DNA from 2 places in the Variovorax sp. HW608 genome. Region 1 is predicted to be linked to the other one. Evidence: predicted binding sites of a transcription regulator. Region 1 holds the regulator's gene; the other holds the start of a gene.

Region 1 (9,964 bases):
CCATGCTCGAACGCCGGGTGACCGTGTCCCTCGAGTCCGGCAACAGCCCTGGCAACTCCAGCATTCACGTGCGAACGACCGTGCCGGTCGACGAGCCCGTCGTCACCGTCACGGTTCGCGCGGGCTGCGACATGAGGTCGACACGCAGCTACGTGCTGTTGGCCGACGTGCCTTCCGATGTCACGCCGCCGGGCGTTGCCATGGCGGGTGCGCGTCCGTCGGCCGATGCGGCGCCGGTGGCGAGGCCGACTGCGCGCCCGGCCTCACGCACTGCGGGTGGCGGTGGTGGTGCTGCGAGCCCCGACGGTTCGGGAAGCTCGACCGCCCGTCGCGTCGCGGCCCGTTCTTCAGCGGAACACGAAAGCGCCGCGCAGGCCGCACCGCAGGCAAGTGCCCCCGTTGCGCCGGCGCCGCGCCGGGCCGCGCCGGTGGTTCCGCGCGCAGTGCCGGCCGCGCCGCCAGCGGCGGCGACACCACCGAAGGCCGAAGCCGTTGCTGCAGGGCCCCGGCTTCAGGTCGAAGCGCTCGAGCCTGAACCGGCCAGGGACACCGGGCTGAAGAGCACCACACAGATCGAGCCTCCGCCCGCCGAGAATCCCGCGCGCCGTGCGGCAGCGGCTGCGCTGTGGGGCGCGATGAATCCCACCGCGGAGCAGGCGCAGCGCGAGAACCAGCGCAGCAAGGAATTGGAAACCACGCTGGCCGCGCTGCGCGAACAGACCGCGCAGAACCAGCGCGCGCTCCTCGAATTGCGCAGCGAACTCGCACAGGCGCGCGAAAGCCAGTTCCGCAACCCGCTGGTCTATGCGCTGATCGCGGGCCTGCTGCTGGCCTTGATCGCCTTGCTCCTGATGTGGCGCGCGAGTCGCCGTGCCGCGGCTACCGCGTGGTGGCGCGAGTCGGTGCTGCAGCCCGAGGGCGGGGACGGGGCCAAGCGGCTGCGTCGCGATGGCGGCCTGCTCGATGACGACGAATCGGACACCGACGCCGAGGACGAACCGCCCAAGAAGCGCACGCTCGGCAGGACGACCTTCGGCGCCACGCCCTTCGCGCCTCTGGAGCCCGACGACGATGGCAACGTCGGGGCGCCGCCGCCTGCGCGGGCGATCGAAGCCGCGGCGGTTCGGCCGGTCAACACCGAGGAACTGTTCGACGTGCAGCAGCAGTCGGACTTCTTTCTCTCGCTCGGCCAGCAAGACCAGGCGATCGACGTGCTGCGCGAACACATCGCGGCCAATCCGGGGACGAGTGCGCTGGCGTATCTGGACCTGCTGCGCATCTACCATTCGCTCGATCGTCGCGAAGACTATGCGCGGCTCGCCGAGGAATTCGAACGCGCCTTCAACGCGGACGTGCCGCCGTTCGACAAGTACACCGACGCTGGCAAGGGCCTCGAGCGCTACCCCAGCGCGCTCGCGCGCATCGAGTCGCAATGGCCAGCGCCGAGCACGCTGGCGCTGATCGAGGAGCTGATCTTCCGCAAGCCCGGCGTCCACGAGGACGACGCCTTTGATCTCGCGGCGTACCAGGAGCTGCTTCTGCTGTACGGCCTTGCCAAGGAAGTGATCGAGCCCGACACGGCGCCGCCCGCCGCGGTCGCGCCGGCGCCGTTCACCGACACGCACTCGGCGACCGCCACCGCGTCGCTCTGGCCCGATACGGTGCCGCCGGTCATGCCGGACGGGCCGACCTTGCCGCCGTCGATCTACGGCTCGATCGACGACAGGCTCCATCACGACACCGTGATGGCCCCGGACATGCCGATCCCGCCCGCGCACCACGAGGAGCGGGACACGCCGCCGCGGGTCGTGCCCCCACCCGAGCTGGACCTCGCCGAGTTCGACAAGACGGCCTACGAAACCATGCCGACGCCGATCGAGCCCCCGAAGCCGCCGGCCCCGTCGGGTGATCCGCACGTCATCGACTTCGAACTGTTCGATCCGGCCACCGAAGCCGAGATCGCGCCGAAGAGCAAGTCCGTCAAGCGCTGATGGCCGGGGCGCGCGCTCGCGCCCTGTCGACCGAGACGCTCAGTGCGATGGCGGCAAGCACCGTCACGAAGGCGACCCAGTTCATCCAGCCGATCGCGCCATGGGCAAGCAGCCAGCCGCCCGCACCGGCGCCGATGGCCTGGCCGATGTAGATCCCGGAGCTGTTGAGCGCCACCGACCCCGCGGCGAGCGCGGGCGAGAGCGACACCAGCCGCGCCTGCTGCGCCGAATTGGTCGCGAAGCAGCCGAGGCCCCATGGCGTGAGCAGGACCATCAGCCAGGCCAGGCTGACACCCAGGGGCCACAGAAGCAGGCTCAGCGCGATCAAGGCCGTGGTCAGCAGGACCATGCGCGATGTGCCGAATCGATCGACGTGGCGGCTGACCAGCATGTTGCCCACCACGCCGCAGGCGCCGAACCATGCCCAGACCAGCCCGAGCTGGGTGGCGTCGGCGCCGAGTCGCTGCTTCAGAATCGGTGCGAAGTAGCTGAACAGCACGAACTGGCCGGAGCCCTGCAGCGCGGTCACGCAGACCACGCCCATGAGAAGCGGACTCTTGAAGACCCGCGCCCAGGCATCGCGCGACAACGCGGCGGGACGGATGCCGGACGGCAGCTTCACCCAGATCCAGGTCGCGCTCGCCAACGACAGCAGCGCGATGGTGGCGAAGGCCGCTCGCCAGCCGAGGTGGCCTCCGATCAGGGCGCCGAGAGGCAGCCCCAGCACCGAAGCCATGGACCAGCCCAGGAAGACGAAGGTCACTGCACGCCCGCGTTGCTCGGGCGGCGCCAGCAGTCCCGCGCAGGCGGCGGCCTGCGCCGTGAAGATCGCCGGAGCGATCACCGTCAACATGCGGACCGGCAGCAGCGCGCCGAAGGTGGGCATCAAGGTCGCGAGCAGATGGCCGCAGGCATACCAGAGCATCGTGCAGGCGAGCAGTACGCGCCGGTCCCAACCGGCGACCACCGCGGCAAGCAACGGGGCGCCGACGCACATCACGGCCGCCGCCGCCGTGATCAACTGGCCGGCAGTCGCCGCGCTGACCTGGAGCGAAGAACTGAGCTCGTTGAGCGTGCCGGGCACCACCATGACACCCGTGCCGATCACGAAGTTGCCCGCCAGCAGGGCCCACAAGGCGGCCGGCAGGACAGGCCGCTTCAACGGCGGACCTGCAGCGCGCCGGGGTTGACGATGTTGGTCGGGTTGCCCTTGATGAAGCTCACCACATTGTCGAAGGCCTGCCCGAAGTACATCTCGTAGCTCTCCTGCTCGACATAGCCGATGTGGGGCGTGCAGATGCAATTCTCGAGCCGGAGCAGGGCGTGGCCCTGCAGCGGCGGTTCGCTCTCGAAGACGTCGACCGCCGCCAGGCCCGGCCGGCCGCGATTGAGCGCCGCAAGGAGCGCGTCCTGCTCCACCAGTTCGGCACGCGAGGTGTTCACGAACAGGGAGGTCGGCTTCATGCGGGACAGGTCCTCGAGCGTCACGAGGCCACGGGTTTCCTCCGTGAGTCGGAGATGGAGCGACAGCACATCCGCCGCGGCGAAGAAGGTTTCGCGATTCGGCGCCACCTGAAAGCCGTCGGACCGTGCCTTGGCCAGACTCTGCTCGCGCCCCCAGATGACCACCTGCATGCCGAAGGCCTGGCCGTAGCGCGCGACGAGCTGACCGATCCGTCCGTAGCCCCAGACGCAAAGCGTCTTGCCCTTGAGCACCGAGCCCAGTCCGAAATTCGGCGGCATGGAGCCCGACTTGAGCCCCGACTGCTGCCAGGCGCCGTGCTTCAGGTTGCTGATGTACTGGGGCAGGCGACGCATCGCCGCCATGATCAGCGCCCATGTGAGTTCAGCCGGCGCTTGCGGGGATCCGGTGCCTTCGGCCACCGCAATGCCGAGCTCGGAACAGGCGTTCACGTCGATGTGGCTGCCGACGCGGCCGGTCTGGGAGATGAGCCTCAGCTTGGGCAGCTTCTCGATCAACTGCCGCGAGATGTGGGTGCGCTCGCGGATCAGCACGATCACCTCGGCATCCTTGAGGCGAACCGAGAGCTGACCGATACCCTTGACCGTGTTCGTGTAGACCTTGGCCGCATAGGCGTCGAGCTTGGAGGCGCACTGCAGCTTGCGTACCGCGTCCTGGTAGTCGTCGAGGATCACAATGTTCATGGTTTGCATTGTGCCTTGCACGACTCGCAGGCTGTGTCGGTGCGTTGCCCGGCGTCGGGCAATGCACGCAACGCCGGGTGGGGGGAATCAATGCATGCGAGCGTAGTGGCGGGCCGTGTCCGCGGCTTCCAGTGCGACCAGGCGATCGAGCTCTGCGCAGACATCCGCCATGCGACCGGAGATCACCACGCGGCCCGGGTGCCGGTTGGGCTGCTGTGCATCGACCGTGCGGACCACTCGCAGCGGACGCATGCTGGCGGACGCATCCCGGCCTGCCGGGCTCTGCCGCGACGCGCAACTCGGCCGAACGCCGACATAGCGCAGCCCTGATGAATTGATGTGACGCGAGCGCCGTGCCGGCATCCAGCGATCGGCCAGCGACTGCAGGGGCGTGAACAGGTCGACGATGCTGAGAAGAGCGATTCCCATGTGAACTCCGATAGGTAGAGGTTGAACACAGGCAGGATTGCTTTCATTGCCCCGACAGGGTGATGGCCAATGCCATACGCCCGCCACCTGTCGCGGCCGGTGATGAGGCGAATGCGCTTTCGTCGCGTTCGCCTGCATGGAGGGCTACATCAACATCGTGTTGCGGATCAGGCCGACCGCAAGGCCTTCGATCTCGAAGGGTTCGCCGGGCTGGACAACGATCGTCGGGTAGTCGGGATTTTCTGCGTGCAGCTCGATGACTTGCTTGTTGCGCTTGAGACGCTTGACGGTGACCTCGTCGCCGAGGCGGGCAACCACGATCTGGCCGTTGCGCGCCTCTTTGGTGGCCTGCACCGCGAGAAGGTCGCCGTCCATGATGCCGGCGTCGCGCATCGACATGCCGCGCACCTTGAGGAGGTAGTCGGGCTGACGCTGGAAGAGCGTGTTCTCGACGTAGTAGGTCTGGTCGATGTGCTCCTGCGCCAGGATGGGCGAGCCGGCGGCGACACGCCCGATCAGCGGCAGGGCGAGTTGGGCCATGCCGGGCAGGGACAGCGAATACTGGTTGTTGCGCGATTCGTTGAGCGCGCGCAGGGCCTCGCCCTTGAGCCGGATGCCGCGCGAAGTGCCGCTCACCAGCTCGATCACGCCCTTGCGGGCCAGGGCTTGCAGGTGCTCTTCAGCCGCATTGGCCGACTTGAAGCCCAGCTCGGCCGCGATTTCGGCGCGCGTCGGCGGGGCGCCGGTGCGCGCGATGGCGCTTTGAATCAAGTCCAGAATCTGCTGCTGACGGGCGGTAAGCTTGACGGCGAACTGCATGATGGCTCCTGAAAGGGACTGGCTGCATATCCAGTACCTGTATTTTTAACCAGTTTCCCTGGGATTGGCAAGCAATGGGCGAAAACATTCAAGGCGGCACGCGCCGGGTCGTCGTTCTGGGCACGGGCGGCACGATTGCGGGACGCGCCGGCCGTGCAGGCGACAACATCGGCTACACCGCGGGTGAGGTCGGCGTCTCGGAGCTTTTGGGAGGCATCGATGCGCCCGAGGGCATTGCGCTGCTGGCCGAGCAGGTCGCGCAGGTCGACAGCAAGGACATGAGCTTCGCGATCTGGCAGACGCTGGCGCAAAGATGCGCCCACTGGCTCGCGAAGGCGGATGTGGCGGGCGTCGTCATCACCCACGGGACCGACACGCTGGAGGAGACGGCCTTTTTTCTCCAATCGGTCCTCGCGCCTTCCAAGCCGGTGGTGCTTACCTGCGCGATGCGTCCGGCGACTGCGCTGGCGCCCGATGGGCCGCAGAACGTGCGCGATGCGATCGTGGTCGCTGCGACAGCGGGCGTGCGAGGCGTCGTCGCGGTCTGTGCGGGCACCGTCCACAGCGCGTTCGATGTCCAGAAGGTTCACACCTACCGCGTCGACGCCTTCGACTCGGGCGATGGGGGTCCGTTGGCGTACGTGGAAGAGGGTGCGCTTCGGGTGCTGCGCAACTGGCCCGCGCCGCATGCTGCAACCCAGGTATTCGACCGCGTTGCAGGTGCCGTGTCATTGCCGCGCGTCGAGATCGTGGTGAGCCACGCCGAAGCGCGCGGCGCGATCGTCGATGCATTGATCGCCGAGCGCAAGCGAGGCAGCGCCGATGCCGTCCAGGGCCTTGTGCTCGCAGCGACGGGCAACGGCACCTTGCACCACGCGTTGGAGGCCGCGGCGCTGCGCGCGCAGGCCGAAGGAATTGCCGTGGTGCGCGCGACCCGTTGCATGCAGGGACGCATCCTGGCGAAGCCGGACGAGTCGCTGCGAGATGCAGGCGCACTCACACCGGTCAAGGCGCGGATCGCCCTGGCGCTCGAACTCCTGGCTGCAAGCGCGTCCGGCCGGATCGAGGGGGGCTAGTCTAGTTCGGCCGCGGGCTGCGCCGCAGCCCGGCCCGATCAACTGCCAAGGGCGGTCAGGGCACGCTGGGTGATGTCGTCGACGCTGCCCACGCCGCTGATGGAGCGGTACTTCGGCGCCGCGGCGGGCTCGACCTTGGCCCACTGGGAGTAGTAGTCGACCAGCGGGCGGGTCTGCTGGCTGTAGACGTCGAGGCGCTTGCGGACCGTTTCTTCCTTGTCGTCCTCGCGCTGGATCAGGGTCTCACCGGTCACGTCGTCCTTGCCGTCGACCTTCGGCGGGTTGAACTTCACGTGGTAGGTGCGGCCCGATGCCGGATGCGAGCGGCGGCCGCTCATGCGTTCGATGATGTCGGAGAAGGGGACGTCGATCTCGAGAACGTAGTCGAGCTTCACGCCAGCGGCCCGCATCGCCTCGGCCTGCGGGATGGTCCGCGGAAAGCCATCGAACAGGAAGCCCTGCGCGCAATCGGGCTGTGCGATGCGTTCCCTGACGAGGTTGATGATCAGGTCGTCGCTGACCAGCGCACCGGAGGCCATCACGGCTTCAGCCTGCTTGCCCAGCGCCGTGCCGGCCTTGACGGCCGCGCGAAGCATGTCGCCGGTGGAGATCTGGGGGATGCCGTACTTCTGGCAGATGAAGGCCGCCTGTGTGCCTTTGCCCGCCCCGGGCGCGCCCAACAATATCAGTCTCATGGTGTCCTCGGAAGGTTTTCTTGGATTTCTGTCGCGCCGTGCTGATCACGAGTGGCGTCAATGGCGGAGTTCCTTCGAGGATAGCATGGCCCCCCGGCGGGGCCGGCGGTTAAGGCCTGATCACGCTATTCCGCGATCCCCGGAATAGCGTGATCAGGCCCTAACCCGCAGCGAAGAGGGCCCGCACGCGCGCGAGATCGTCCGGCGTGTCGATGCCGGGGCCGGGCGCATGCTCGCTGACGTGCACCGCGATGCGGTGGCCGTGCCAGAGCGCGCGCAGTTGTTCGAGCGCCTCCGTGCCTTCGACCGGCGCCGCGGGAAGGGTCGGAAACTGCCGCACGAAACCGGCCCGGTAGCCGTAGATCCCGATGTGCCGCAATGCCGGCGGCGAGGGCGGCAGCTTCTTCGGCCCGCCATCGGCGAAGCCGTCGCGCCACCATGGGATCGGCGCGCGGCTGAAGTAGAGCGCGTAGCCGCTCGCGTCCAGGACGGTCTTGACGACGTTGGGATTGGCGAATTCCTCCGGCGAATCGATGGCATGCGCCGCGGTGCTCATTGCCGCGCCGGGGTGCTCCGACAGCGTCCGGGCCACGGCGTCGATGAGCGAGGCCTCGATCAGGGGCTCGTCGCCCTGGACGTTGACCACGATCGCATCGTCCGCAAGGCCAAGCCGGGTGCAGGCTTCCGACAGGCGATCGCTGCCGCTGGCGTGGTCCTTGCGCGTGAGCAGCGCTTCGACGCCGTGCGCTTCGCAGGCCTCGATGATTCGGGCGTCATCACCTGCCACCACGACGCGCTCGGCAGCCGATTCCCGTGCGCGCTGCGCCACGCGCACCACCATGGGCAGACCGGCGATGTCGGCCAACGGCTTGTCCGGCAGCCGGGTCGAGGCGAGCCTGGCGGGGATCAGGACGACGAACTTCGTGCTCAAGATCAAAGGCCCAGTTCTTCGTCGGTCAGGGGGCGCGCCTCGTTTTCGAGCAGCACCGGAATGCCGTCGCGCACCGGGTAGGCCAGACGTGCGCTGCGCGAGACGAGTTCCTGCTTTTCGGGGTTCCAGGTGAGCGGGCCCTTGGTCACGGGGCAGACGAGCAGTTCAAGCAGCTTGGTGTCCATCGGCCGATGATAGCTTTGCGTCGAGCGCCGAGAAGAAGGCGGCCTCGGGCTCGAACAGCAGCGGCACCGCGAGCGCATCGGGCGCCTTGCGCCACAGTTTCACGGCGTCCTTTTCGGTGCACAGCACCGTGCAGCCCTGCGTTGCCGAGGGCGTCCAGTCCTCGAAATCGTGATGGTCCGGCAGCGCGATGCGCCGCTCGAGGCGCAGCGCGCGCTGTCCCAGCATGTCGAAGAAGGCCTCGGGCTTGGCGATCGCGGCGACGGCTGCGAGCCGCTGGTCGGCGAGTTCGGTCAGCGGCACCCGGGTGCCGTCGCTCCTGAGCGCGTAGTCCGCGAGCGACCGCGCGGCCGTGAAGCCCGCGAAAGCCGGATGCCGGCCGGTATGCAGAACGAGATCGCAAGGGCGCGGCCACTTCTCGCGCAGCGGTCCCGCGGGAAGCAGCCAGGCGTTGCCGATGCCGCGGTCATCGAAGACGCAGATCTCGACATCGCGCGCCATCGCAAGGTGTTGCAGGCCGTCATCGCTGACGATGACCTGCGTGTCGGGATGACGCGCGCGAAGGGCGCGTCCGGCCTCGACGCGCCGCTTCGCGACGAACACGGGGGCGGCGGTCGAACGTCGTATCAGCAAGGGCTCGTCGCCGGCGTCGGCGGCTGCGCTGTCGTCCAGTACTTCACGGCAACCGGTCGACGATCGGCCATAGCCGCGCGACACCACGCCCACCCGGATGCCCTGCGACTGCAGACGGCGCACGATGGCCATGACGACCGGTGTCTTTCCCGATCCGCCGGCGATGACGTTGCCGACCACCACGACCGGCACCCCAAGGCGCTCCGTTCGCAGGATGCCGAGTCGGAAAAGGGTGCGCCGGAAGGCCGTGAGCCCGCCGTAGAGGAGGGACAGGGGCCACAGCAGCCACGCCGCCGCGCCGCGTCGCAGCCAGGCCTGCTGCAACGAAGCCAAGGCTATCGTCCCGCCTGGGCGGCCGACTGCGTGGCGAAGGTGATCTGCATGAGGCCCGCGCGCCGCGCGGCCTCCATGACGGTGATCACGGATTGATGCGCCGCGCTGGCGTCGGCGCTGATGATGACCACGTTGTCCTTCGCGCCGCTGGCCGCGGCGGCGAGGGCGGCGGTGACCGCCTCGACGCTGCGCTCGGGCAGGGGCGTCTTGTTGACCGAGTAGCGCCCATCGGCCGACACGGCGACGATCACTTCCTTGGGGTAGTCGCGCTGCGCCTCGGCATCGGCCACCGGCAGCCGCAGCTGCATTTCGGTGAACTTGCTGTAGGTGGTCGACAGCATGAGGAAGATCAACACGACGAGCAGGACGTCGATGAACGGGATCAGGTTGATCTCGGGCTCCTCGCGCGAGCCGTGGCGGAAGTGCATCCTCATCGGCGCAGCGTGTTCAGGTGACGAGCGAAGCGCTCGCCCGCGAGCTCGAGGTTCAGCAGGTACTCATCGACCCGGCTGCGGAAATAGCGCCAGAAGATGAGCGTCGGGATCGCGATGATCAGTCCGAAGGCCGTGTTGTAGAGCGCGATCGAAATGCCGTGCGCGAGCTGGGCGGGGTTGCCGGAGCCGACCGCGCCGCTGGCCGGGGACTGCGAGCCGAAGATCTCGATCATTCCGATCACGGTGCCGAGCAGGCCCAGGAGCGGCGCGGCGG
Region 2 (9,964 bases), 810 kb from region 1:
TCGAGCACGTCGAGGCCCGGGTTGCCGACCGTTTCGCCGAACAGCAGCTTGGTGTCGGGCCGGATCGCGGCGCGCCAGCCGCCCGGGTCGCCGGGCTTGACGAAGGTGGTCTCGATGCCGAAGCGCCGCATCGTGTAGTGCAGCAGGTTCTGCGAGCCACCGTAGAGCGCGGTGCTCGCGACGATGTGCGAGCCCGCGCCCATCAGCGTCGCGATCGACAGGTGCAGCGCGGCCTGCCCGCTCGCGGTGGCGATCGCCCCGATGCCGCCTTCGAGCGCCGACACCCGCTGCTCCAGCACCGCGTTGGTCGGGTTGCTGATGCGCGAATACACATGCCCGGCGCGCTCGAGATTGAAGAGTGCCGCCGCGTGGTCGCTGGACTCGAAGACGAAGGAGGTGGTCAGGTGGATCGGCACTGCGCGCGCGCCGGTGGCGGGGTCGGGCGCGGCGCCGGCGTGCAGGGCCAGCGTGTCGAAGCCGGGGTCGGAGTAGCCGGGCATGGGGGTCTTTCGATGGGGTTTCTGCAAAGGCCCGTTACGCGCGCAATCCCTGCGATGCCGACGTGGCCTGTGGACGGGTGGTCATTGTGGGCTATATTCAAAAACGCAACGCCGCCAACCAAGAGAGGAGCAACACGATGAAGGTCAGCGACATCCTGCGCGTCAAGGGAAACACCCTGTTCACGATCACCCCTGATCAACCCCTGGCCGAGGCCGTCAGCACCATGGCCGACAAGGATATCGGCTCGCTCGTGGTGATGGAGCACGGCGACCTCGTCGGCATGCTCACCTTCCGCGAAGTGATCCTCGCCATCGTGGGCAATGGCGGCCAGGTCGGCGGCACGCTGGTGCGCAAGGCCATGGACGACCATCCGGTGACCTGCACCCTCGAGACCGATCTCGACGAGATCCGCCGCATCATGCTGGAGCGCCATGCGCGCTACATGCCGGTGATGGACAAGCGCATGCTGATGGGGGTGATCAGCTTCTACGACGTCGCGAAGGCGGTCGTCGACAGCCAGAACTTCGAGAACAAGATGCTCAAGGCCTATATCCGCGACTGGCCCGAAGAGCAGTAGGACTCGCCCCCGGGGCCGCTCCGGCCCCTATTCCTTGATATTCGCCGACTGGACGATCTTCTGGTTGCGGGCGTATTCGGCTCGCACGAACTGGCCCAGTTCTTCGGCGGTCCCGCTGCCGGGGACGGCGCCCTGTTCCTGCAGCTTGGCGCGGATCTCCGGGTCCTTCAGGACGGCGTTGAGCTCCTGGTTGAGCCGGTTGACGATCGCCGGCGGGGTGGCGGCCGGGGCGAAGATGCCGGTCCAGCTCACCATCGAATAGCCCTTGAGGCCGGGCATCTCGCCGAAGGTCGGCACGTCCGGCAGGGCCGCAAGCCGCTTCTCGCTCGTCACGCCGAGCGCCTTGAGGCGATTGCCGTTCACATGCGGGATGGCGCTGGTGCTGACCAGCATCGCGAGATCGACTTGATTGCCGATCACGTCCGAGGCGATCTGCGCGCCGCCGCGGTAGGGCACGTGGGTCACGTAGATGCCGGTGCGGTCCTTGAGCAGTTCCATCGCGAGCTGGAGCACCGTGCCCACGCCGGAGGTCGCGTAGTTGTACTTGCCCGGCGCCGCCTTCGCGAGCTTGACGAAGTCGGCGAAGTCCTTCGCCGGCAGCCCCGGCCTGGCGACCAGCACCATCGGCGCGGTGTTCAGCATGCCCACGGGCGCCAAGTCCTTGAGGGGGTCGAACTTGAAGGCGCCCGGATTGATGAGCCGGCCGATCGCGATGACGCTGTCCGGCCCGGCGACCAGCGTGTAGCCGTCGGGCGCGGCATTGACCGCCTTGGCGACGCCGATCGCGCCGCCCGCGCCGGAGATGTTCTCGATGACCACCGACTGCTTGAGCCTTTCGCCGAGCTTGCTGGCCACCAGCCGCGCGTTGAAGTCAACGCTGCCGCCGGCCGAGTACGGGACGATCAGCGTGATCGGCTTGGACGAGGGCCATGCGGCCTGCGCGAGCGCCGCGCCGGGCAGCGCGGCGAGCAGCATCGAGGCGAGGAGAAGGGGCTTGCGGATGAGCTTGTTCATGGGGTGGGAGGCGTCAGGTCTTGCGGGAGGCGGGCGCGCAGCGCATCGAATTCGGCGGTCCATTGCGCACGCCACTGGCGGCGAAGCGAGTCGTCGATCCAGGCGCCGTCGATCCCGTTCTGCATGAAGCCGCGCAGGTCGTCGAGGCCAAAGCCGAAGTCCCGCACCATCATGTGCCAGGCCTGGGTGGGCGTGACCTTGTGCAAGGTCGGGTCGTCGGTGTTCGGGTGGATGCGCAGGCCGAGACCCGGCATGCGGCGGATCGGATGGTCGAGCGCCCAGCGCTCCGGCGGCAGGGTGCGCAGGTAGTAGGAGTTGGTCGGCACCACGGTGAAGATCACGCCGCGGTCGGCGCACTCGCGCGCGAACGCGGGCTCGTCGACCACCGTGTAGCCATGGTCGATGCGGTCCACATGGAGCAGCTCGAGTGCCGTGCGCACATTGGTCCACGGCATGCCGAATTCGCCCGCGTGCGCGGTCGTCTTGAGGCCGGCGCGGCGCGCGTCGGCATACGCCTCTTGGAACAGCTCGGGCGGGCGGTCGTTCTCGCGGTAGTCGATGCCGATGCCGATCACTTCGTCGCAGCGGTTGCCCACGACCCACTGCACCATCTCGACGGCGGCCTCGGGGCTGGCCTCGCGGTCGATCGCGGCGATCAGGCGGCCGGTGATGCCGAACTGCCGCTTCGCGTCGTGGATCGCGCGCACGATCGCGTCCTGCGCCTTGCGGTAGTCGATGCCGGATTCGTGCACCGTGCCGGTCGGGTTCCAGAAGAACTCGCCATAACGCACGTTGTGGCGTGCGGCGTCTTCCAGGTATTCGAGCGTGAGCCGGTGCAGGTCGTCGGCGCTGCGCACCAGTTCCGAATCGAGCGCCCGCAGCACGCGCAACACGCCGACGGGCTTCTCGCCGCGCGTATAGAAAGCCTCGATCTCGTCGCCCCGCAGCGGCTTGCCGGCGCGCCGGTTGAGGTCGATGAAAGTGTCCTTGCGCACAGTGCCGAACAGATGGCAGTGCAGTTCGACCTTCGGAATCGCGTGGAGGAACGATTCCAGGGGCGATGCCGGAACGGCTGCGGCTTGTGTCATGGCGCGCAGTCTAGGCACGATGCGGCGATAAGGAAAATTTTGAATTTCTATAATTTGATTCAGCCGACTGATGGCAATCCGGTCCGAATCCAATGGCGAATACGCAGCTTTCCTCCTCCCTGCGCGCGCTCACGCTGCGCCAGTTGCGGTTCTTCTCGGTGCTGGTGGAGGAAGGCCAGTTCGGCCGCGCGGCGAAGCGGCTGTCCATCACGCAGCCCGCGCTCAGCAATGCGATCAAGCAGATGGAGAAGCTGCTCGGCGCCGAGCTGCTGACGCGTTCCACGCACCGGCTCGAACTCACGCCGCTGGGCGCCGAGGTGCTTGCGCGCACCGATTTCCTGGTCAACACCTTCGACGTGGCGCTGCGCGACATCGAGCACACGGTGCAGCGCGGACGCGCGTTCGTGCGCATCGGCGTCATCCCTTCCGCGAGCGGCCGGGTCGCGGCGGCGGTCGGCGACTTCCAGCGCGGCGATGCGGCGCGGCAGGTCGAATTCGGCTGGCGCGACGCGCCCTCGAACACGCTCCTGGCCGAAGTGCGCAGCGGGCAGCTCGACATGGCGGTCGCAGCCATCACCGAGCCGCCGGGCGGGCTCGTCTGCGTGGACCTGTTCCGCGATCCGCTGGTGCTCGTGGTGCGGCGCGACCATCCGCTCGCGCAGGCGGGCGAGGCGGACTGGGAAGCCATCGGTGGCGAGCGGCTCGTGCTGTTCGAGAGCGGCAGCATGCCTGCGCTGGGCGATCCGGCGCGCGCCCAGTTCGCGCAGGGCGCCGAGCCGTATCGCGTCAGCTACTCGGAGACGCTCTACGCGCTGGTGCGCGGCGGCCTCGCGCTCGGGTTGATGCCCAAGCTCTACACCTCGTCGCTGGGCGATGACGAACTGGTGGTGCTGCCGCTGCGCAAGCCGAACATCGAGCGGCGCGTGGTGCTGGTGCATCTTCCGGGGCCGATGCGCAACGTGATGGCCGAGGCGCTGATCGCGCATCTGCGGCAGAGCCTGCCGTCACCCGCCGATGGCATTGCACCGCGGCGTCTTCGCCCGCCGCGCAAGCGCGGCGCCTGAGCCTCAGTGGAGCTCGGTCGCTGTGTGGATCGTCTCGCGCACGCGCGGATAGATCTGCGTGTTCCACTTGCTGCCGCTGAACACGCCGTAGTGCCCGACGCCCGCCTGCAGGTGATGGGTCTTGAGATAGGGGCGCACGCTGGTGCACAGGTCCTGCGCCGCCACCGTCTGGCCGACCGAGCAGATGTCGTCGCGCTCGCCTTCGACCGTGAGCAGCGCGGTGCGCCGGATGGCGGCTGGGTCGATCCTGCGCTCGCCGACCGTGAGTTCGCCGCGCGGCAGGTCGTAGGTCTGGAACACGCGCTCGACGGTTTCCAGATAGAACTCCGCCGGCAGGTCGTTGACCGCGAGGTACTCGTCGTAGAAGGTGCGGATGGTGTCGGCCTGCTCGATCTCGCCGTCCACGAGGTGCTGGTAGAGCTTCGCGAACTGCTGCTTGTGGCGGTCCGGGTTCATGCTCATGAAGGCGCTCAATTGCAGGAAGCCCGGGTACACGCGCCGCATCATGCCGGCGTGCGGCCAGGGCACGTAGCTGATCAGGTTGCGCTCGAACCAGCCGATCGACCGGTCGTTCGCGAGCTTGTTCACCATCGTCGGGTTGACCCGGCAATCCACCGGCCCGGCCATCAGCGTGAGGCTGCGCGGGGTCGAGGGGTTGTCGTCCTCGGCCATCAGCGCGGTGGCGGCGAGCGCCGCGACGCAGGGCTGGCAGACTGCCACCATGTGCACGCCGGGGCCGATCGCCTCGAGGAAATCGATGATCCGCAGCGTGTAGTCGTCCAGGCCGAAGCCGCCGTGCCAGATCGGCACGTCGCGCGCGTTGTGCCAGTCGGTCACGTACACGTCGTGGTCGCGCAGGAGCGTGCGCACGGTTTCGCGCAGAAGCGTCGCGAAATGGCCCGATAGTGGTGCAGCCAGCAGCACCGGCGGATGCACCGCATTGGACTCCTTGCGGAAGTGCAGCAGCGTGCCGAAGGGCGTGACCAGCGCCGCCTCTTCATGCACCGCCACTTCCTTGCCGTCGACCACCACGCGCTCGATGCCGTAGGGCGGCCGCGTGTGGGTGAGCCGCATGCGCGAAAAGACCTCCATGGCCGAGGCGACGCGGCGGGTCAGGCTGCGGTCCGCCTTGTCGTTCCAAAGCGCCTTGCCGAGGACCTGCGCCGTGAGCCGCGTCGGCGAGAACAGGTCGGCGTGGGTTTGGTAGGCGCGATACAGCATGCACGGGTTGCAGGCAAGTTGCGGGCCAGTCGTGCACGAGCGGCGCGCGGTGCACCTTTCTGGCACAGGCCTTGCACGACTGCACCGCCGATCCGGCGGACCAGGAGCGATGCATGGCCAAACCCGTACTTACCATCAGCAGCAAGAACTACGGCGCCTGGTCGCTGCGCGGCTGGCTGATGTGCAAGCTGGCGGGGCTGGAATTCACCGAAGAGGTGATCCCGCCCGACGACCCGGCGATGAAGGCCGAGATGCTGCTGCTCTCGTCCTCGATGCTGGTGCCCTCGCTGCAGCATGGCAGCATCAAGGTCTGGGACACCCTCGCGATCGGCGAGTACCTGGGCGAGATCAAGCCGAAGGCCGGCCTGCTGCCCGCCGATGCCAAGGCACGCGCGCACTGCCGGGCGATCTGCGGCGAGATGCACTCGGGCTTCTCCTCGATGCGCGGCTCGCTGCCGATGAACGTCAAGGCGCGCTTCCCGGGCTTCAAGATCTGGTCGCGCGCGCAGACCGACATCGACCGCATCGTCACGATCTGGCGCGAATGCTTCTCGGCCTACGGCGGGCCGTTCCTGTTCGGCGAGACGCCCTGCATCGCGGACGCGATGTACGCGCCGGTGGTCACGCGCTTCATCACCTACGACGTCGCGCTGGACAAGGCCTGCACCGCCTACTGCAAGCGCATCGTCGAGCTGCCGGCGATGCAGGAGTGGATCAAGGCCGCGAAGGCCGAGCCGGAAGAGATCGACGAACTCGACGCCGAGTTCTGAGCCGCCCGCCTCTCAGGCCGGCTTGCGGAACATCCGCAGATCGAGGCTGGATTCGTTGCCCAGCCACATCGCGTGCGCGGTGTGGTCGAGGTAGTCGTCGCCCGTCACGCCGTGCACGAACACGTCGAGCCCGTTGCGGTGCGCATCGAGCCATTCGATGACCTCGTCGAATTCCGCCGCGTCGAAGGCGATCTGGCAACTCCAGTGCGGATGCGGGCCGACGAGCTTCTCGTGCACCCGGCCGACCACCACGAGCAGGCTGTGGCCCGCATCCTCGGCCAACTGCCGTGCCTGCGCGGCGGTCGCGGGGCCGAAGTAGATGTGGGCGTGGTATTGCGGGTAGAGGTTTTCGGGGCGGCGTGGCATGGGGAAGTCCGGCGGCTAAGGCGCAGCTTAGCGCCAGAATCCCGGCTGAAACAACCAGTTGCTGCACGCGCGGCAAGATGGTGAAATACTGTGAATTCATCCAGTATTTCGAACCATCGCCATGCCCGATGTTTTCATTCCCGTTCACGCGCTCAAGGGCCGCGGCGCGGCCACGCGGCTCGCGCACCGCTTCGAGCGCGACACGCGCAATGCCTTCGACGACGGCTGGGGGACGCTCGAGGAAGGCGCGGCCGAAGCCGATGAGCTGCCGCCGCTCGCCACCGAGGTCCGCTTCGAGGACGCCAAGTCCGTGCTCAGCCACAACGATTCGCCGGACATCAGCTTCGACACCTCGCTCAACCCCTATCGCGGTTGCGAGCACGGCTGCATCTACTGCTTCGCGCGCCCCACGCACAGCTACCTCAACCTCTCGCCGGGCCTCGATTTCGAGACCAAGCTGATCGCCAAGCGCAACGTCGCCGACCTGCTGCGGGCCGAGCTGGCGCGCAAGAGCTACAAGCCGAGCCCGATCATCATCGGCACCGCGACCGACTGCTACCAGCCGATCGAGCGCGAGCTTCGCCTCACGCGCTCGGTGATCGAGGTGCTGAAGGAAGCGCGCCATCCCTTCGGCATCATCACCAAATCGAGCGCGGTGGAGCACGACCTCGACCTGATCGCACCGATGGCCGCGGAGCATCTCGCGGCGGTCTACGTCACCGTCACCACGCTCGACGGCGAGCTCGCACGCAAGCTCGAGCCGCGCGCGGCCGCGCCGCACCGCCGGCTGCGGACGCTGCGCACGCTGGCCGAGGCGGGCGTCCCGGTAGGCGTCAGCGTGGGGCCGCAGATCCCCTTCGTCAACGAAGACATGGAGCAGGTGCTCGAAGCCGCTTGGGACGCCGGCGCGCGCAGCGCCTTCTATACCGTGATTCGCCTGCCGTGGGAGGTCGCGCCGCTCTTCAAGCAGTGGCTCGAGCTGCACTACCCGCAGCGCGCGGGCCGCATCATGGAACGCATCCGCGAGATGCGCGGCGGCAAGGACTACGACGCCGATTTCGCGACGCGCATGAAGGGCAGCGGCGTCTGGGCCGAGCTGATCCGCCAGCGTTTCGAGAAGGCGTCGAAGCGCCTCGGCTTCTGCAACGACCGCACGCCGCTGGACCTGAGCGCGTTCCGGCCGCCTGGCGCAGCGGGGCAGGGCAGTCTCTTCTAGCTCGGTGGACCGCTCGGCGAGAATGCCGACCATGCAGCAGACCTACACACCCGGAACAGACGTCGCCCGATGGCTGGTGGTCATGGGCGTTTCGGGGTGCGGCAAGTCCAGCCTCGGCGCGGCGCTCGCGCGCGAACTGGCCCTGCCGCTGATCGAGGGGGATGACTTCCATGCGCCGGAAAGCGTTCGCAAGATGCGCGCCGGCATCGCGCTCACCGATGCCGATCGCGCCGGCTGGCTCGATCGGCTCGGCCGCGAACTCGGCGGGCATGCGGCGGGCGCGGTGCTGACCTGCTCGGCGCTCAAGCGCGACTACCGCGAGCGCCTGCGTGCCGCGCGGCCCGGGCTGCGCTTCGTCTTCATGGCGCTGTCACGCCAGGAGGCCGAGCGGCGCGTCGCCGAGCGCGCCGCGGTGCACATGTTTCCGGCCAGCCTCGTCGCCAACCAGTTCGCGACGCTGGAGTCGCCGGTCGGCGAGCCGGGCGTGCTGGCGGTGGACGCGACCGCACCGATCCCGCAGCTCGTCGCGCAGGTCCGGGCGTGGATCTGAGCCGGCCGGCTCAGGTCGCGGACGCACTCATTTCGCGCCGAGCAATGTCCTCGCGTGATGCGCGAGGTGGTCCGCGATGAAGCTCTGGATGAAGTAATAGCCGTGGTCGTAGCCCTCGTGCCGCCGCAGCGTGAGCGGCTGACCCGCGGCGCGGCAGGCGGCTTCGAGCAGCTTCGGGCGCAATTGCTCGGCGAGGAATTTGTCGGCCAGCCCCTGGTCGACGAGGATGCCCGCGGGATAGGGCGGCGCGGTCTGCGACTGCATCAGCGCGCAAGCGTCGTGCGCGAGCCAGGTCTCGTCGTCGCGGCCCAGGTAGCCGGCGAACGCCTTCTGGCCCCATGGGCATTGCGAAGGCGCGCAGATCGGCGCCAGCGCCGACAGCGAGCGGAACCGGCCGGGATGCCGAAGCGCCAAGGTCAGCGCGCCGTGCCCGCCCATCGAATGGCCGAAGATGCCGATGCGCTTGCCGTCGATCGGCATGCTGCGCGCGATCAGCGGCAGCAGTTCGTTGACGATCCAGCTTTCCATGCGCCAGTGGTCTGCCCACGGCTCGGCGCTGGCGTCGAGGTAGAAACCGGCGCCGATGCCGAAATCCCAGCTCGCCGTGGCGCCCTCGATGCCTTCGGCTTCGGGGCCGCGCGGGCTGGTGTCGGGCGCGATGAGCGCGAGGCCCAGTTCGGCGGCAACGCGCTGCGCGCCGGCCTTGATCATGAAGGTCTCTTCGTTGCAGGTCAGGCCTGCGAGGTACACCACCGCGGGCACCGGGCCGCGTTCGGCCTGTGGCGGCAGGAACACCGAAAAGCGCATCGGCAGCCCGATCTCGCGCGAGTCGTGCTCGTGGAAGCGTTGAGTGCCGCCAAAGCAGCGGTGTTCGGAGAGCGTCTTCAGGCTGTCTGTCATGTTTTCGGTCGAGGGATGAGTTCGAGCACGGCATCGGCGAACACGCGCGGGACTTCCTGGGGCATGTTGTGGCCGACGCCGGGTAGCACGCGGTGCGAGCGCGGTCCGGCAAAGCGCTGCGCATGCGTCGACGCATCGGCCGGCGAGCGGACGCCGTCGTCGGCGCCGTCGAAAGTGATCGCCGGAACCGTGATGGCCGGCTGGGCCGCCAGCTTCGCTTCGATCGACGCATAGGCCGGATCGCCCGGCACCAGACCGAAGCGGTGGCGGTACGAGTGGATCACGACGTCGACGAAGTCGGGGTGGTCGAAGGCCTTCGCGCTCTGCTCGAAGGTCGCGTCGTCGAAGCGCCAGGTCGGCGACCAGAGCCGCCACAGGAGCCGGGTGATGCCGCGCCGGTCGGCCGCCAGCCCGGCACGGCCGCGCTCGCTGTGGAAGTAGTACTGGTACCAGAGCCGGTGCTCGTTCTCGGCGCTGTCCGGCTGCATCGCCTTCGCGATGTCCTGGATGTTGTAGCTGTTGTAGGAGACCAGCCCCGCGCAACGCCCAGGCCACAGCGCCGCCACCACGCAGGCGGCGCGGCCGCCCCAGTCGTAGCCGGCGAGCACCGCGCTCGGGATCGCGAGCGTATCGAGCAACGCGAGCAGATCCGCGCCCAGCGCCGCCTGCTCGCCCGAACGCGGCGTCGCGTCGCTCA

The links. Region 1 encodes LexA, which represses DNA repair genes until DNA is damaged. Its sites were predicted from a motif close to ACTGTATNNNNATACAGT; they were not measured.
Region 2: the regulator LexA is predicted to act here: its motif matches at 6,689-6,706, upstream of VAR608DRAFT_RS23085 (PA0069 family radical SAM protein).

The regions. Positions count from the first base shown of each region.
Region 1 is NZ_LT607803.1:5,681,436-5,691,399, forward strand. It holds gene VAR608DRAFT_RS26870 (type IV pilus assembly protein FimV) at 1-1,991, shown strand, start outside; gene VAR608DRAFT_RS26875 (MFS transporter) at 1,981-3,153, opposite strand; gene VAR608DRAFT_RS26880 (D-2-hydroxyacid dehydrogenase family protein) at 3,150-4,157, opposite strand; gene VAR608DRAFT_RS26885 (hypothetical protein) at 4,245-4,586, opposite strand; gene lexA (transcriptional repressor LexA) at 4,731-5,405, opposite strand; gene VAR608DRAFT_RS26895 (asparaginase) at 5,480-6,481, shown strand; gene adk (adenylate kinase) at 6,520-7,176, opposite strand; gene kdsB (3-deoxy-manno-octulosonate cytidylyltransferase) at 7,337-8,113, opposite strand; gene VAR608DRAFT_RS26910 (Trm112 family protein) at 8,110-8,292, opposite strand; gene lpxK (tetraacyldisaccharide 4'-kinase) at 8,273-9,262, opposite strand; gene VAR608DRAFT_RS26920 (ExbD/TolR family protein) at 9,259-9,684, opposite strand; gene VAR608DRAFT_RS26925 (MotA/TolQ/ExbB proton channel family protein) at 9,687-9,964, opposite strand, start outside.
Region 2 is NZ_LT607803.1:4,868,532-4,878,495, forward strand. It holds gene VAR608DRAFT_RS23045 (O-acetylhomoserine aminocarboxypropyltransferase) at 1-500, opposite strand, end outside; gene VAR608DRAFT_RS23050 (CBS domain-containing protein) at 638-1,078, shown strand; gene VAR608DRAFT_RS23055 (Bug family tripartite tricarboxylate transporter substrate binding protein) at 1,106-2,092, opposite strand; gene add (adenosine deaminase) at 2,089-3,180, opposite strand; gene VAR608DRAFT_RS23065 (LysR family transcriptional regulator) at 3,273-4,244, shown strand; gene VAR608DRAFT_RS23070 (polyhydroxyalkanoate depolymerase) at 4,248-5,465, opposite strand; gene VAR608DRAFT_RS23075 (glutathione S-transferase) at 5,579-6,235, shown strand; gene VAR608DRAFT_RS23080 (DOPA 4,5-dioxygenase family protein) at 6,248-6,601, opposite strand; gene VAR608DRAFT_RS23085 (PA0069 family radical SAM protein) at 6,723-7,817, shown strand; gene VAR608DRAFT_RS23090 (gluconokinase) at 7,849-8,367, shown strand; gene fghA (S-formylglutathione hydrolase) at 8,395-9,267, opposite strand; gene VAR608DRAFT_RS23100 (alpha/beta fold hydrolase) at 9,264-9,964, opposite strand, start outside.